DNA from 4 places in the Mixta calida genome. Region 1 is predicted to be linked to each of the others. Evidence: predicted binding sites of a transcription regulator. Region 1 holds the regulator's gene; each other region holds the start of a gene.
What was found. Region 1 encodes PurR, which represses purine synthesis genes. Its sites were predicted from a motif close to CANGCAAACGTTTGCNTG; they were not measured.

Region 1 (4,214 bases):
TACCGTCAGGCTGGCGCTGATGACGCCTGCGGAGGTGTGGAAGCTTTCCTGCATGGCGGTGAACGCCGGCAGATACATATCAGTGGCGAGAAAACCCAGCGTACTGAGCAGCGCCAGATAAAGCATAAATCCTTTTGAACCAGACATCTCTTTCTCATTAATTAGCAGGTGAACAGACGGCGCGAGGGTAAAGGATGTTTTTCTGAATGTGAAACGCTAAAATTTGCCGGTTGATTTCAAAATTTTTGCAGGCAAAAAATGTGGTCAGAACATGCCCTTGAAGTGGTCGACGCCGTCGCCCGCACCGGCAGCTTTTCCGCTGCCGCCGCGGAGCTGCATCGCGTGCCTTCCGCCATCAGCTATACCGTGCGCCAGCTGGAGTCCTGGCTGGCGGTGCCGCTGTTTGAACGTCGTCATCGCGATGTGGTATTAACCGAGGCGGGCGAGCTTTTTATTCGTGAAGGCCGCGCTGTTATCAAAAAAATGCTCGCCACGCGTCGGCAGTGTCAGCAGGTGGCGAACGGCTGGCGCGGCCAGCTGAGCATCGCCGTCGATCGCATTGTAAAACCGCAGCGCACGCGTCAGCTGGTGCTCGATTTTTATCGCCATTTTCCCGATATGGAACTGTTAATCACCCCGGAGGTGTTTAACGGCGTCTGGGACGCGCTGGCGGACGGGCGTGTCGATGTGGCAATCGGCGCGACGCAGGCTATCCCCGTCGGCGGCCGCTTCGCCTTCCGTGATATGGGCGCGCTCAACTGGCGCTGCGTGGTTAACGCCAGCCATCCGCTGGCCGCAGCGACCGGCGGCCTGCAGGATGATGATATCCGTCCCTGGCCTTCACTGGTGCTGGAGGATACCTCGCGCGCGCTGCCGCGCCGCACCACCTGGACACTGGATAATCAGCGACGGCTGGTGGTGCCTGACTGGGAGAGCGCTTTCGACTGCCTGCGCGCCGGTCTCTGCGTTGGCATGGTGCCCGGCCATTTCGCCGCGCCGCTGCTGGCGACGCAGGAACTGACGGAGTTGCCGCTGCCGGTGCCTTTTCCCGACAGCCACTGCTGCGTCAGCTGGTCGGAACAGAGCGGTTCGCCGGCGCTGAGCTGGCTGCTGGATTATCTGGGCGATACGGAGACGCTGAATCGGGAGTGGCTGCGTGAGGAAGAGAGCACTCAGGATAGCGCATTATCCTGAGCGGCAAGGCAAAGGTCGCGGCAGGGATAAGCCGCGATGACGTAAAGCATTAACGACGATAGTCGCGGAACGGGCCGTCAGCCACCGAGCGGCGTTCAATAAGCGTCGGATGCACCTCAATCGTTTGCGATTCTTCGCGCTTATTGATAATGCGATCCAGCAGCATATCGAAGGCGGTTTCGCCTAGTTGCTCTTTCGGCTGATGAACGGTTGTCAGCGCTGGCGTAAAATAGCGCGCGTTGCGCACGTTATCATAACCGATCACCGAAATATCCTGCGGCACGCGCAGGCCCATCTCATCCGCCGCACAAATAGCGCCCATCGCCATAATGTCGCCGCCGCAGAAGACGGCGGTAGGGCGTTGCTTCTGCGCCAGGATCTGCTGCATGGCGCGGTAGCCCGACTCCGGCTCGAAATCGCCCTGCACGATCCACTCTTCGCGCACCGGTATATTCGCCTCGTTCAGCGCCTTCATAAAGCCGGCAAGACGGCCGCCGCCGGTGTTGCGCTCCATCTGTCCGGGAATCACGCCGATATCGCGATGGCCGCGTTCAATCAGATAGCGGCCTGCGATGTAGCCGCCTTCAAAAGCGTTATCCAGCACGGTATCGGTAAAGTCGCCGCGCGACTCGCCCCAGTCCATCACCACCATCGGGATATTGCGGTTCTCCTCAAGCATCTTCAGCAGCGCTTCAGGATATTCAGAACACATTACCAGCAGACCGTCGACGCGCTTTTGCGCCATCATCGACAGATATGCCTGCTGCTTTTGCAGATCGTTATGGGCGTTGCCCAGAATCAGGGTATAGCCGCGGGCGAAGCAGCGCGTTTCCACCGCTTCGATGATTTCCGCAAAATAGGGCGCTTCGCTGGAGGTCGCCAGCAGGCCGATCGACTTGGTGTGGTTCACCTTCAGGCTGCGCGCGACCGCGCTGGGCGAATAGTGTAGTTCTTTGATGGCCGCCCACACCGCCTCGCGCGTCTCTTCCGCGACAAAGCGGGTTTTATTGATGACGTGTGACACCGTCGTCGTAGACACGCCGGCACGCTTCGCGACATCTTTGATTGTTGCCATTAAAAAGATACTCCTGCGCTTATCATAAGGGTTTGATAAGGCTAATGTTAAACGTTTGCGTCCTCGCGGCCTGCTTCAGCGTGCTTATCCATTGTCATTGTGCTGGCTGAGATACGTCTGGCAGGCGGGACGTCTTTAAAAAAGGGCCAACAGCGACGGTTTGCCGGTGTTGCGCAACGCAAGGCGGGGATTCTATCAAGCTGACGCAAAGAAAACGAGATTTTTACCGGTGAGTATGGGAAAATCTATACCGTTATTGTTTGTGTGGTTAAAGGAGAGGCCGGGTGAGCACCGATTTAAAGCTGTCGTTAAGCACCACTGTCGCAGCATTGCTGATGATCATCGCTTTCAGCTTAACCGCTGTCATGCATTGATCGGATGATGCGTATAAAAAAAGCCTGTCGCAAGACAGGCTTTTTTGTTGCGCAACGCGCTTAGCGGATGGTTTTTGGCGTCATTACGCGACGCGCGCCGACATAATGGCGCTCCCAGTAATCATCGCTGAGCTGGCTGATTTGAATATCTTTACCGGTGCGCGGCGACTGAATAAAACGACCGTTGCCAAGATAAACGCCAACGTGATCGGCGGCGCCGCGGTTATTAATGCGGAAAAAGACCAGATCGCCTTTTTCCAGCGACTGACGGTTGACCGGCGCGGCGTCACGCAAGTGATACATCTCATTGGCGGTGCGGGGAATTTTAAATTTCACCACATCCTTATAGGCGTACCAGACCAGACCGCTGCAGTCGAAGCCGGTGTGAGGCGAGGTGCCGCCCCACAGGTAAGGTTTGCCCAGCTGACCCATCAGCTTGTTCATCGCCGTTTCACGCGCTTTCTGATAACGCTCGCGGTGCGCCTTACTCATTTCGAGCGGGCCACGGGCCTTGGTCTGCTTTTTATCGCCGCGCTGATGGCCATAGCGCGCCTTCGCCGTCCTGGCCATACTTTTTTTCTTTGCGCTGTTCTCTTTTGCCGTTTTAACCGGTGAGCGGCCTTTTTTCGTGGTTAACGCTGGGGATACCGCGACGGTTGCCGTTTTGCCTTTCTTTTTGACTTTGCTTTTTTCCGCCGTCGCCGTACGCGTTTTTTTACTGGTGGTTTTTAAGGGGCGACGCTTGCGCCGTTCATCTTCACGGGCGCTTTTCTTATCAATCTTATGCTGACTGGCCTTAACCGGCGCCTGCGGAGAGGCCTGCGCAACGTTAAAGAACAGCTGAGCAAAAGCCAGCATAAAAAGCGTAATCAATAAACGCATAGTGTGGTTACAGTAATAGCGCGATAACGGCGCGAAGTTGATCCTATTTCTGCCATAAGGCAGACCCCTGAAGGCCGATTCTAATCTAACTTTTTCCGAAAAGATAAAGCCTTTTGCAATTGAATGGCCTTTAATTGCATAAAGATGTAAAAATAAACCGAAACAGGCGCTTATCTCGACAGAATTATTACTATTTATTAATCGCCGGGCGTAATGATGAAGAAGCGGACGTTATTTTATCAGCAGCATTTGGCATAATGCGCTAAATCATTTATCCCTACAGAAAATGTCGTTTTCAGTGACCCGCTACAGTCGCTACAATCAATAGACACGAAGCAAGCTATTTAAGGAAGGCAATTATGAGTACTGTTGAAAAAATTCAGCGCCAGATCGCAGAAAACCCGATCCTGCTGTACATGAAAGGCTCGCCGAAGCTGCCAAGCTGTGGTTTTTCTGCTCAGACGGTTCAGGCTCTCTCTGCCTGCGGCGAGCGCTTCGCCTATGTGGATATCCTGCAAAACCCGGATATCCGCGCTGAACTGCCTAAATATGCCAACTGGCCGACCTTCCCGCAGTTGTGGGTGGATGGCGAACTGGTCGGCGGCTGCGATATCGTTGTCGAAATGTTCCAGCGCGGCGAGCTGCAAACGCTGATCAAAGAGACGGCGGAAAAATATAAAGCGGCGGAA
Region 2 (4,214 bases), 2.0 Mb from region 1:
CAATAATTAAAATATTCATCTGTTTCTCCCAAAGCGATTAATGGCGGAAGTGACGCATATCGGTAAAGATCATTGCGATGCCGTGTTCATCGGCGGCGGCAATTACCTCATCGTCGCGGATAGAGCCGCCCGGCTGAATCACGCAGCTCACGCCAACGGCCGCTGCGGCGTCAATGCCGTCGCGGAACGGGAAGAACGCATCAGACGCCATCGCGGAGCCTTTTACTTCCAGTCCTTCGTCGCCCGCTTTAATGCCAGCGATTTTTGCGGAGTAAACGCGGCTCATCTGACCGGCGCCGATGCCGATAGTCATATTGTCGCGGGCGTAAACGATAGCGTTGGATTTCACAAACTTCGCCACCTTCCAGCAGAAGAGGGCGTCACGCAGTTCCTGCTCGGTCGGTTGACGCTTGCTGACCACGCGCAGCTGGTGGCTTTCCACCATGCCCAAATCGCGATCCTGCACCAGCAGGCCGCCATTAACGCGTTTAAAGTCCAGCCCCGCCACGCGCTGCTGCCAGGCGCCGCAGGTCAGGACGCGCACATTCTGCTTCGCCGCCGTCACTTTCAACGCCGCTTCACTGGCGGAAGGCGCGATGATCACCTCAACGAACTGGCGGCTAATAATCGCCTGCGCAGTGGCTTCGTCCAGTTCGCGGTTAAAGGCGATAATGCCGCCGAATGCAGAGGTTGGATCGGTTTTATAAGCGCGCTCGTAGGCGTCCAGCAACGAATCGCCTACGGCGACGCCGCAGGGATTGGCATGCTTAACGATCACGCAGGCAGGCTCATTGAATTCCTTCACGCACTCCAGCGCGGCGTCGGTATCGGCGATGTTGTTGTAGGAGAGCGCTTTGCCCTGCAGCTGCTGTGCGGTGGCGACGGAAGCTTCTTTAATCTCTTCTTCTATATAGAAAGCGGCCTGCTGATGGCTGTTCTCGCCGTAGCGCATATCCTGCTTTTTAATAAAGTTCAGGTTCAGCGTACGCGGGAAGCGCCCGGACGGGGCATTGGTCTCGCCGTGATAGGCGGGCACCAGGCTGCCGAAGTAGTTAGCGATCATGCTGTCGTAAGCGGCGGTATGTTCAAACGCCTTGATCGCCAGGTCGAAGCGGGTTTCCAGCGTCAAAGAATTTTCGTTGGCGTCCAGCTCGGCCACGATCGCCTGGTAGTCGCTACTCTTTACAACGATCGCGACATCTTTATGGTTCTTGGCCGCGGAGCGCACCATGGTCGGTCCGCCGATATCGATATTCTCTACGGCGTCTTCCAGCGAGCAGCCTTCGCGCGCGACAGTCTGGGCAAAGGGATAAAGGTTAACGACGACCATATCGATAGGGGAGATCTGATGCTCATTCATGATCGCATCGTCCTGGCCGCGACGGCCCAGAATGCCGCCATGAACTTTCGGATGCAGAGTTTTAACGCGTCCATCCATCATTTCCGGGAAACCGGTATAGTCAGAGACCTCTGTTACCGGCAGGCCGGCATCAGCCAGCAGGCGAGCGGTGCCGCCAGTAGAGAGCAGCTCGACGCCCCGGCTGGAAAGAGCCTGAGCGAATTCGACGATACCGGCTTTATCAGACACGCTGAGCAGAGCGCGGCGTACAGGACGACGTTGTTGCATGGTGGTTTTATCCCTTGGCTTTGGTTCGCAAGTAAAGAGCGTTACATCAAGTTTAAGCCTGTACGGCGATAAACTTCAGGTAACGCCCCATCAGGGGCGCGCATTAACGTCGGCTGGCATTGTAGCGAAAACGTTTGCGCGATGCTCGACTAAATTAAAATGAGAGCGGTATGTGGGTAATTCTGTGGATAACTGGGTATAAACCCCGCTTTTGCTGAGGATTGCAGCAAACAGTCAATTTATCGCGATTTAGCGGTTGCAGCGCCGCGAGAACTCCCTATAATGCGCCTCCATCGACACGGCACAACGGCTTACGCCACGCGGTGTTGAGCGGTTCAGCGAAGCCTGAATCGCCGGAGAAAAACTTCTGAAAAAGGGTTGACTCTGAAAGAGGAAAGCGTAATATACGCCACCTCGCGACAACGGCACGAAGCGCCGGTCGCACCGCTCTTTAACAATTTATCAGACAATCTGTGTGGGCACTCACAGGACGGATATCGCAAAACACATTTGCAGTATCAAGTCTCAGAGTGAACACGTAATTCATTACGACGTTTTTCTTTGAGCATCAGACTTTAATTGAAGAGTTTGATCATGGCTCAGATTGAACGCTGGCGGCAGGCCTAACACATGCAAGTCGAACGGTAACAGGAAGCAGCTTGCTGCTTTGCTGACGAGTGGCGGACGGGTGAGTAATGTCTGGGGATCTGCCCGATGGAGGGGGATAACCACTGGAAACGGTGGCTAATACCGCATAACGTCGCAAGACCAAAGTGGGGGACCTTCGGGCCTCACACCATCGGATGAACCCAGATGGGATTAGCTAGTAGGTGGGGTAACGGCTCACCTAGGCGACGATCCCTAGCTGGTCTGAGAGGATGACCAGCCACACTGGAACTGAGACACGGTCCAGACTCCTACGGGAGGCAGCAGTGGGGAATATTGCACAATGGGCGCAAGCCTGATGCAGCCATGCCGCGTGTATGAAGAAGGCCTTCGGGTTGTAAAGTACTTTCAGCGGGGAGGAAGGGATGGTGCTTAATACGCGCCGTCATTGACGTTACCCGCAGAAGAAGCACCGGCTAACTCCGTGCCAGCAGCCGCGGTAATACGGAGGGTGCAAGCGTTAATCGGAATTACTGGGCGTAAAGCGCACGCAGGCGGTCTGTTAAGTCAGATGTGAAATCCCCGGGCTTAACCTGGGAACTGCATTTGAAACTGGCAGGCTTGAGTCTCGTAGAGGGGGTAGAATTCCAGGTGTAGCGGTGAAATGCGTAGAGATCTGGAGGAATACCGGTGGCGAAGGCGGCCCCCTGGACGAAGACTGACGCTCAGGTGCGAAAGCGTGGGGAGCAAACAGGATTAGATACCCTGGTAGTCCACGCCGTAAACGATGTCGACTTGGAGGCTGTTTCCTTGAGAAGTGGCTTCCGGAGCTAACGCGTTAAGTCGACCGCCTGGGGAGTACGGCCGCAAGGTTAAAACTCAAATGAATTGACGGGGGCCCGCACAAGCGGTGGAGCATGTGGTTTAATTCGATGCAACGCGAAGAACCTTACCTGGTCTTGACATCCACGGAATTCGGCAGAGATGCCCTAGTGCCTTCGGGAACCGTGAGACAGGTGCTGCATGGCTGTCGTCAGCTCGTGTTGTGAAATGTTGGGTTAAGTCCCGCAACGAGCGCAACCCTTATCCTTTGTTGCCAGCGCGTGATGGCGGGAACTCAAAGGAGACTGCCGGTGATAAACCGGAGGAAGGTGGGGATGACGTCAAGTCATCATGGCCCTTACGACCAGGGCTACACACGTGCTACAATGGCGCATACAAAGAGAAGCGACCTCGCGAGAGCAAGCGGACCTCATAAAGTGCGTCGTAGTCCGGATTGGAGTCTGCAACTCGACTCCATGAAGTCGGAATCGCTAGTAATCGTGGATCAGAATGCCACGGTGAATACGTTCCCGGGCCTTGTACACACCGCCCGTCACACCATGGGAGTGGGTTGCAAAAGAAGTAGGTAGCTTAACCTTCGGGAGGGCGCTTACCACTTTGTGATTCATGACTGGGGTGAAGTCGTAACAAGGTAACCGTAGGGGAACCTGCGGTTGGATCACCTCCTTACCAAGCTGATACCTTCCCGTGAAGTGCTCACACAGATTGTCTGATAGAAAGCATGAGCAAGGCGTTTACGCGTAGGGGGTACGGTGACAAAAGACATTGTCGCTCGATTTTCTTGAGAAAATCTCGCCCTTACACGAAATTAGCGAATCGGTGATTCGCTGAGCAAATTTCGTGTCCCCTTCGTCTAGAGGCCCAGGACACCGCCCTTTCACGGCGGTAACAGGGGTTCGAATCCCCTAGGGGACGCCACTTGCTGGTAGTGTGAGTGAAAGTCGCGTACCCGTCATATCCTAAAACTGACTTGCGAGTCAGCTTTACGATATTGCTCTTTAACAATCCGGAACAAGCTGAAAATTTGAAAGAACAGCTTCTTGCATAAAGAACTGTTCAGAGTCTCTCAATTTCTCGCACCATGCGGTGTCGCAAGACGCCTGCGGGTTGTGAGGTTAAGCGACCAAGCGTACACGGT
Region 3 (4,214 bases), 2.1 Mb from region 1:
ACGTGTTGACGCCCGCAGGCGAGCTGCTGCTCGGTTCCGCGCCGGAAGGCGCGATCAACGCCGTCGCCGACAAAATCGCGAAAGCGAAAAACCCCATTATCCTGCTGGGCCTGATGGCCAGCCAGCCGCATAACGCCACCGCATTGCATCGTCTGCTGGAGCGCAGCCATATTCCGGTGACCAGTACCTATCAGGCGGCCGGCGCCGTCTCCCAGTCTCACTTCTCGCGCTTTGCGGGCCGTGTCGGACTGTTTAATAACCAGGCGGGCGATCGGCTGCTGCGTCAGGCGGATTTGATTATCACTATCGGCTACAGCCCAGTGGAATATGAACCGGCGAAATGGAACAGCGGTCATGCCGAACTGGTGCATATCGACGTGCTGCCTGCGGAAACCGACAACTGTTACCAGCCGGACGCGGAGCTGATCGGCGATATCGCCTCAACGCTGGATAAACTCGCCGCGCGGATTGAAGCGCCGCTGCACCTCAGCGCGGAGTCGGCTGAAATCCTCAAGGATCGCCAACAGCAGCGTGAACTGCTGGCGATGCGCGGCCATCAGCTGAATCAGTTCGCCCTGCATCCGCTGCGCATCGTGCGCGCCATGCAGGACATCATTAATAAAGACGTTACCCTGACGGTGGATATGGGCAGTTTCCATATCTGGATCGCCCGCTATCTCTACAGCTTCCGTGCGCGTCAAATCATGATCTCCAACGGTCAGCAAACCATGGGCGTGGCGCTGCCCTGGGCAATCGGCGCCTGGCTGGTGGATCCGAGCCGCAAAGTGGTGTCGGTATCGGGCGACGGCGGCTTTATGCAGTCGAGCATGGAGCTGGAAACAGCGGTGCGTCTGGGTGCCAATGTGCTGCACATTATCTGGGTCGACAACGCCTACAACATGGTGGCGATTCAGGAAGAACAGAAATATCAGCGCGTGTCCGGCGTGAAGTTCGGCCCGATCGATTTCAAAGCCTATGCGGAAGCCTTCGGCGCAGCCGGTTTCGCGGTGGAAAGCGCCGATCAGCTGGAACCTATCCTGCGTAAGGCGATGGACGTTCAGGGACCGGCTGTGGTGGCGGTGCCGGTGGATTATGCCGACAACCCGAAACTGATGGGGCAGCTGCACCTGAGCCAGATCCTGTAATTCCCTTTATCAACTCAGCAAGGAGCAGTTATGGAAAGCAAAGTGGCACTGGTGACCGGTTCCGGTCAGGGCATTGGTAGAGCTATCGCGCTGCGGCTGGCGAAAGATGGATTCGCCGTGTCGGTCGTCGATTACAACGCGGAAACGGCGCGTCAGGTTGCCGATGAGATCACTCGTCAGGGCGGCAAAGCGGTTGCGCTACAGGCGGACGTCTCCGATCGCGATCGGGTATTTGCGGTGGTAGAACAGACGCAGCAGCAGCTCGGCGGCTTCGACGTTATCGTCAATAACGCGGGCATCGCGCCGACTACGCTTATCGAAGAGATTACGCCGGAAATCGTTGATAAGGTTTATAACATCAACGTCAAAGGCGTGATCTGGGGTATTCAGGCTGCGGTGAAAGCGTTCAAAGCGCAGGGACGCGGCGGCAAAATCATCAACGCTTCGTCTCAGGCGGGCCACGTCGGCAACCCGGAGCTGGCGATTTACAGCTCCAGCAAGTTCGCCGTACGCGGCCTGACGCAGACCGCCGCGCGCGATCTGGCGCCGCTGGGCATTACCGTTAATGCTTACTGCCCAGGCATTGTCAAAACGCCGATGTGGGACGAGATCGACCGCCAGGTTTCCGCCGCAGCGGGCCAGCCGCCGGGATACGGCACCGCGGAGTTCGCTAAACGCATTACGCTGGGACGCCTCTCCGAGCCGGAAGATGTCGCCGCCTGCGTCGCCTTCCTGGCGGGCCCCGATTCTGATTATATGACCGGTCAGGCGCTGTTAATCGACGGCGGCATGGTCTTTAGCTAATCCCCTTTCTGCGGGCCTTATCAGGCCCGCTTCGTTGCCTAAATCAAATTTTTTCGCCGGTCAGCGAAACGTTTCGATAGCGATCACAATTTCGTTACCTTCCTGTTGTCTTATTCGCCACTTTTTCTGACACTCCCGTTCAGCGAAACGTTTCGCTCAGGAGCGTATAATGAAAAAAAGCCCCCTACTTAACGCTGACATTTCCGCCGTCGTCGCCCGCCTGGGCCATACCGACAGCCTGACTATCGGCGACGCCGGTTTGCCGATTCCGCCAGGGCCGCAGCGCATCGATCTAGCCGTTACGCACGGCATTCCCACTTTTTTACAGGTGGCGCAGGCGGTCACGCATGAGATGCAGGTAGAAAGCGCGGTCATCGCCGAAGAGATCCGCGAGCATAACGCTGGTCTGCACCGCGAACTGCTGGCGCTGCTGGAGTCGCTACAGCGCCAGCAGGGCAACGTCATCAACATTGAGTATGTCCCGCACGAACATTTCAAAACCTTAACGCAACGGAGCCAGGCGGTAGTGCGCAGCGGGGAATGCACCCCGTACGCGAATATTATCCTGACCGCCGGCGTGACCTTCTGAGGCTGCCATGCAACCGTTATTGCAACTGAAAGGCATTGAGAAATCATTCCCCGGCGTGAAGGCGCTTAACGGCGCTTCACTCTCTGTTTACCCTGGCCGGGTGATGGCGCTGGTGGGGGAAAACGGCGCGGGCAAATCCACCATGATGAAGGTATTGACGGGTATCTACAGCCGCGACGCCGGTTCGTTGCAGTGGCTGGGCGAAGAGACCCACTTCAGCGGCCCGAAAGCGTCGCAGGAAGCAGGGATCGGCATTATCCATCAGGAACTGAACCTGATTCCGCAACTCTCTATCGCCGAAAATATCTTTCTGGGACGTGAATTTGTCAGCCGTCTTGGGCGTATTGACTGGAAAAAAATGTACGCCGAAGCGGACGCGCTGCTGAAAAGGCTGAATCTGCGTTTCAACAGCCACAGGCTGGTCGGCGATCTTTCGATTGGCGATCAGCAGATGGTGGAGATCGCCAAGGTGCTCAGCTTTGAATCGAAAGTCATCGTGATGGACGAGCCGACCGATGCGCTGACTGATACCGAAACGGTCTCCCTGTTTCGCGTGATCAATGAACTGAAAGCGCAGGGCTGCGGCATCGTTTATATCTCTCATCGCATGAAAGAAATCTTTGAAATTTGTGATGACGTGACGGTATTCCGCGACGGACAGTTTATTGCTGAACGCAGCGTCGATACGCTAACTGAAGCTTCGCTGATCGAGATGATGGTGGGCCGTAAGCTGGAAGATCAGTATCCGCGATTGGACAAAGCGCCGGGCGAAGTGCGGCTAAAGGTGGAAAACCTCAGCGGACCGGGCATCGACAACGTCAGCTTTACGCTGCGTAAAGGCGAAATACTTGGTGTGGCGGGACTGATGGGCGCCGGACGCACCGAACTGATGAAGGTGCTGTACGGCGCGCAGCCGCGCAGCGCGGGACGCGTCACGCTTAATGGCCGCGACATTACTATCCGCACGCCGCAGGACGGGCTGGCTAACGGCATCGTCTATATCTCCGAGGATCGCAAGCGTGACGGCCTGGTGCTGGGAATGACGGTAAAAGAAAACATGTCGCTGACCGCGCTGCGCTATTTCAGCCGCGCGGGCGGCGGGCTGAAGCACAGCGCCGAGCAGCTGGCGGTCAGCGATTTTATCCGGCTCTTTAACATTAAAACGCCCGGCATGGATCAAACCATTGGCTTGCTCTCCGGGGGCAATCAGCAAAAAGTCGCCATCGCGCGCGGACTGATGACGCGCCCGAACGTATTGATTCTGGATGAGCCGACGCGCGGCGTGGATGTCGGCGCCAAGAAAGAGATTTATCAGCTGATCAACCAGTTTAAGGATGAAGGTCTGAGCATCATTCTCGTCTCGTCGGAGATGCCCGAAGTGCTGGGAATGAGCGATCGCATTCTGGTGATGCATGAAGGCCGCCTGAGCGGCGAGTTTTCCATTGAACAGGCCACGCAGGAAGTCCTGATGGCCGCCGCTGTAGGCAAGCAACGCACCGAGGAGTTAGCACATCTATGAGTACGCAAACCTTACCAGCCCGTCGCCGCTGGTTCAGCAAAGCCTGGCTGATGGAGCAGAAATCGCTGATTGCCCTGATTGTGCTGATTGCGGTGGTGGCCAGCCAGAGTCCGAACTTTTTTACCGTCAATAACCTGTTCAATATCCTGCAACAGAC
Region 4 (4,214 bases), 990 kb from region 1:
GTGGCTTTATTATCTTGAGCGTCTGCACACGCAGGCGATCGATCTGGGACTGACGCGTATCGAACACGTCGCCCGCACGCTTGATCTGTTAAAACCCGCGCCTTTCGTCTTCACTGTCGCCGGCACCAACGGCAAAGGCACCACCTGCCGCACGCTGGAAACGCTGCTGATGGCCGCTGGCTACCGCGTCGGCGTCTACAGTTCGCCGCATCTGCTGCGCTATACCGAACGGGTGCGCGTACAGGGCGATGAACTGCCGGAAGCGGCGCACACCGCCAGCTTCGCCGCTATCGAGGCGGGACGCGGCGACACCTCGCTAACCTATTTTGAATTCAGCACCCTGTCGGCGCTGCAACTGTTTAAGCAGGCGGCGCTGGACGTGGTGATCCTGGAGGTTGGCCTTGGCGGACGCCTTGACGCCACCAACATCGTCGACGCCGACGTCGCGGTGATCACCAGCATCGCGCTGGATCATACCGACTGGCTGGGCCCGGATCGGGAAAGCATTGGCCGTGAAAAGGCGGGCGTCTTCCGCGCCGGAAAACCGGCGGTAGTGGGGGAGCCCGATATGCCGCACACTATTGCCCAGGTAGCGCAGGAGAAAAGCGCTCAGCTGTTACAGCTGGGCCGCGACTGGCACTGGCAGGCGCAGGAGAGCGGCTGGCGCTTCAGCGATAGCCGCATCACCCTGGAAAACCTGCCGCAGCCGCAGGTGCCGCTGCCTAACGCGGCGACAGCGCTGGCTGCGCTTAGCGCCTCGGGCCTGAACGTCAGTGAAACGGTGATCCGTGAGCATCTGGATAAAGCCATCCTGCCGGGACGTTTTCAGACCGTGGCGCAGTCGCCGCAGGTGATTTTGGACGTGGCGCATAACCCGCATGCGGCAGCTTATCTCGCCAGTCGCCTGGCGCAGCTGCCGAAGCGGGGCGTGGTGCGCGCGGTGGTAGGCATGCTGCACGATAAAGATATCGCCGGCACGCTGGCCGCTCTCGCGCCGCAGGTGGATTGTTGGTATCTCGCGCCGCTGGAAGGGCCACGCGGTGCCAGCGCGGAACAGCTGCTGGCCGAGCTGAAAACCGATCGGGCGCAGTCCTTCGCCTCGGTCGCCGCCGCCTGGCAGGCCGCCATGCAGCAGGCGGATAAGCAGGATATTGTGCTGGTGTGTGGTTCATTCCATACGGTAGCGCACGTCATGGAAGCGATGGAAACGGAGAAGGGCAGTGGCAAGTAAGTTTCAGAACCGCTTAGTCGGCACGGTAATTCTGGTCGCCGTTGGCGTCATTGTCTTGCCAGGCCTGCTTGATGGCAAAAAGAAGCATTATAAGGAAGAATTCGCCGCGATCCCGCTGGTGCCGAAGCCGGACGATCAGCAGGACAGCGATATGGTGCCGCCGGTGACGCAGTCTCTGCCGACGCAGCCGCCGGAAGGCGCTGTCGCGGCGATAGGCGGCGGCAACAGCCATCCGTCGCAATCGGCGGATAGCGGATCGACCGTGCCGCAGCAGAACAGCGCGCCGACGGTAGTGACGCCGCCGCCGGTGCAGTCCGCGCCGCCGCTGAAGCCGCGCGCGGAGCAGACCCGGCCGCAGACGGTGGAAACGCCGAAACCGAAGCCGAAGCCGGTCGAACAGCCGAAACCGAAGCCGGCGGAGCAGCCTAAACCGGTTGAACAGCCGAAGCCGGTTGGGCAGCCGAAACCAGCGGAGCAAACCGCGCCGACGGGTCAGGCGTACGTGGTGCAGCTGGGCGCGTTGAAAAACGCCGCGAAGGTAAATGAGATCGTGGCGCAGCTGCGTCTTTCCGGCTATCGCGCCTTCACCGTGCCTTCCACGCCGGTACAGGGGCAGATCACCCGTATTTACGTGGGACCGGACGCCTCGAAAGCGAAAATGCAGGCGGCGATCGGCGAGCTGAAAAGCGTTTCCGGTCTCAGCGGCGTGGTGAAACCGTACAGCGCGCGCTAAGGCGCGACAGTCTTGTTCTGGTGGTCGGCCCTGCGTCATTTACGGCCGCAGGGTTGCCCCTCGTCAGCCCGCGCTGCGCTTTTTTGCGCCGGTTTTTTTATTTGTAAGGGGCAGGGAAAACCCTACGCAAACGTTTTCTTTTTCTGTTAGAATGCGCCCCGAACTGGATGCAGGGGCGCTGTCGCTGGAAGAGTTCATGGTCTGGATAGATTACGTCATCATTGGGATTGTTGGTTTTTCTGCTCTTGTCAGCCTGATCCGTGGGTTTGTTCGGGAAGCTTTATCGCTTATCACCTGGGGATGCGCATTCTTTGTTGCCAGTCATTACTATCCCTTCCTTGCTGTCTGGTTCACCGGATTTAACGATCAGCTGGTGCGCAACGGCATCGCTATCGCCGTTCTGTTTATCGCCACCCTGATTGTCGGGGCGATAGTGAACTATGTGATTGGCTCGCTGGTCGAAAAAACGGGTTTGTCAGGAACGGACAGAGTACTGGGGGTCTGCTTCGGGGCGCTGCGCGGCGTGTTAATCGTGTCGGCGATGCTGTTCTTCCTCGATACCTTTACCGGCTTTTCTAAAAGTCCGGACTGGCAGCAGTCTCAGTTGATCCCTGAGTTCAGTTACATCATCAGATGGTTTTTTGACTATCTGCAAAGCACGTCGAGTTTTTTACCCCGGTAATCGCGCCGGGTGTGCGGCCAATGAGGATATGACAACATGTGCGGTATTGTCGGTATCACCGGTTTTATGCCGGTCAACCAGTCGATTTATGACGCGTTAACGGTGCTCCAGCACCGTGGGCAGGATGCCGCAGGCATTTGTACCATCGATGCGCTGAACTGTTTCCGTCTGCGTAAGGCGAACGGGCTGGTCAACGATGTGTTCGAAGCTCGCCATATGCAGCGTTTGCAGGGCAATATAGGCATCGGTCACGTGCGTTACCCGACCGCTGGTAGCTCCAGCGCCTCCGAAGCGCAGCCTTTCTACGTCAACTCCCCATATGGCATTACCCTGGCCCACAACGGCAACCTGACCAACGCGCACGAGCTGCGCAAGCAGTTGTTTGAAAGCGGTCGCCGCCATGTGAACACCACTTCCGATTCCGAAATCCTGCTGAATATTTTCGCGCAGGAACTGGATCGCTGCCCGCATCACCCGCTGGAGGCGGATGACATTTTCGCCGCCGTCGCTGCGGTTCATCAGCAGGTGCGCGGCGCCTACGCCTGCGTGGCGATGATTATCGGCCACGGCATGGTCGCCTTCCGCGATCCTAACGGCATTCGTCCACTGGTGATGGGGAAACGCGAGCTGGACGGCGGACGCACCGAATATATGGTGGCTTCCGAAAGCGTGGCGCTCGATACGCTGGGCTTTGAGTTCCTGCGCGATGTCGCGCCGGGCGAAGCGGTCTATATCACGGTGAAAGGGCAGCTCTATACCCGCCAGTGCGCCGAGAACCCGCGCAACAATCCGTGCCTGTTCGAGTATGTCTATTTTGCCCGCCCGGATTCGTTCCTCGACAAGATTTCTGTCTACAGCGCCCGCGTCCGCATGGGCACCAAGCTGGGCGAAAAAATTGCGCGCGAGTGGGAAGACCTGGATATCGATGTAGTGATCCCGATCCCGGAAACCTCTACCGACGTGGCGCTGGAAATCGCGCGCATTCTGAACAAACCCTATCGTCAGGGCTTTGTGAAAAACCGCTATGTTGGCCGTACCTTTATCATGCCGGGCCAGCAGCTGCGCCGGAATGCGGTGCGCCGCAAGCTCAACGCCAACCGCGCCGAATTCCGTGATAAAAACGTGCTGCTGGTGGACGATTCTATCGTGCGCGGCACCACCTCAGAGCAGATCATTGAGATGGCGCGCGAAGCGGGCGCGAAAAAGGTCTATCTGGCTTCGGCTGCGCCGGAGATTCGTTTCCCGAACGTTTACGGCATCGATATGCCGAGCGCCACCGAACTGATCGCTCACGGTCGTGAAGTAGAAGAGATCTGCCAACTGATCAAAGCTGACGCACTGATCTTCCAGGATCTCGATGATCTGATCGAAGCGGTGCGCGAAGAGAATCCCGACATCGTTCAGTTTGAATGTTCGGTGTTTAACGGCGTTTACGTTACGAAAGATGTCGATCAGCAATATCTGGAATATTTGCAGTCGCTGCGCAACGACGACGCGAAAGCGATGGCGCGGCAGAACGAGGTAGAAAGCCTCGAAATGCATAACGAAGGGTAATTTTTCTGCGGGCC

Region 2: the regulator PurR is predicted to act here: its motif matches at 1,751-1,768, upstream of purH (bifunctional phosphoribosylaminoimidazolecarboxamide formyltransferase/IMP cyclohydrolase).
Region 3: the regulator PurR is predicted to act here: its motif matches at 2,090-2,107, upstream of rbsD (D-ribose pyranase).
Region 4: the regulator PurR is predicted to act here: its motif matches at 2,088-2,105, upstream of cvpA (colicin V production protein).

What each region holds. Positions count from the first base shown of each region.
Region 1 is NZ_CP026378.1:2,099,215-2,103,428, forward strand. It holds gene punC (purine nucleoside transporter PunC) at 1-147, opposite strand, end outside; gene punR (DNA-binding transcriptional activator PunR) at 259-1,194, shown strand; gene purR (HTH-type transcriptional repressor PurR) at 1,244-2,269, opposite strand; gene cydH (cytochrome bd-I oxidase subunit CydH) at 2,554-2,643, shown strand; gene C2E16_RS09960 (C40 family peptidase) at 2,704-3,525, opposite strand; gene C2E16_RS09965 (Grx4 family monothiol glutaredoxin) at 3,882-4,214, shown strand, end outside.
Region 2 is NZ_CP026378.1:4,056,791-4,061,004, reverse strand. It holds gene purD (phosphoribosylamine--glycine ligase) at 1-19, opposite strand, end outside; gene purH (bifunctional phosphoribosylaminoimidazolecarboxamide formyltransferase/IMP cyclohydrolase) at 38-1,627, opposite strand; rRNA gene C2E16_RS19275 (16S ribosomal RNA) at 2,204-3,745, shown strand; tRNA gene C2E16_RS19270 (tRNA-Glu) at 3,919-3,994, shown strand; rRNA gene C2E16_RS19265 (23S ribosomal RNA) at 4,190-4,214, shown strand, end outside.
Region 3 is NZ_CP026378.1:14,341-18,554, reverse strand. It holds gene alsS (acetolactate synthase AlsS) at 1-1,145, shown strand, start outside; gene C2E16_RS00085 ((S)-acetoin forming diacetyl reductase) at 1,176-1,949, shown strand; gene rbsD (D-ribose pyranase) at 2,119-2,538, shown strand; gene rbsA (ribose ABC transporter ATP-binding protein RbsA) at 2,546-4,057, shown strand; gene rbsC (ribose ABC transporter permease) at 4,054-4,214, shown strand, end outside.
Region 4 is NZ_CP026378.1:3,092,356-3,096,569, reverse strand. It holds gene folC (bifunctional tetrahydrofolate synthase/dihydrofolate synthase) at 1-1,231, shown strand, start outside; gene dedD (cell division protein DedD) at 1,221-1,964, shown strand; gene cvpA (colicin V production protein) at 2,161-2,646, shown strand; gene purF (amidophosphoribosyltransferase) at 2,683-4,200, shown strand.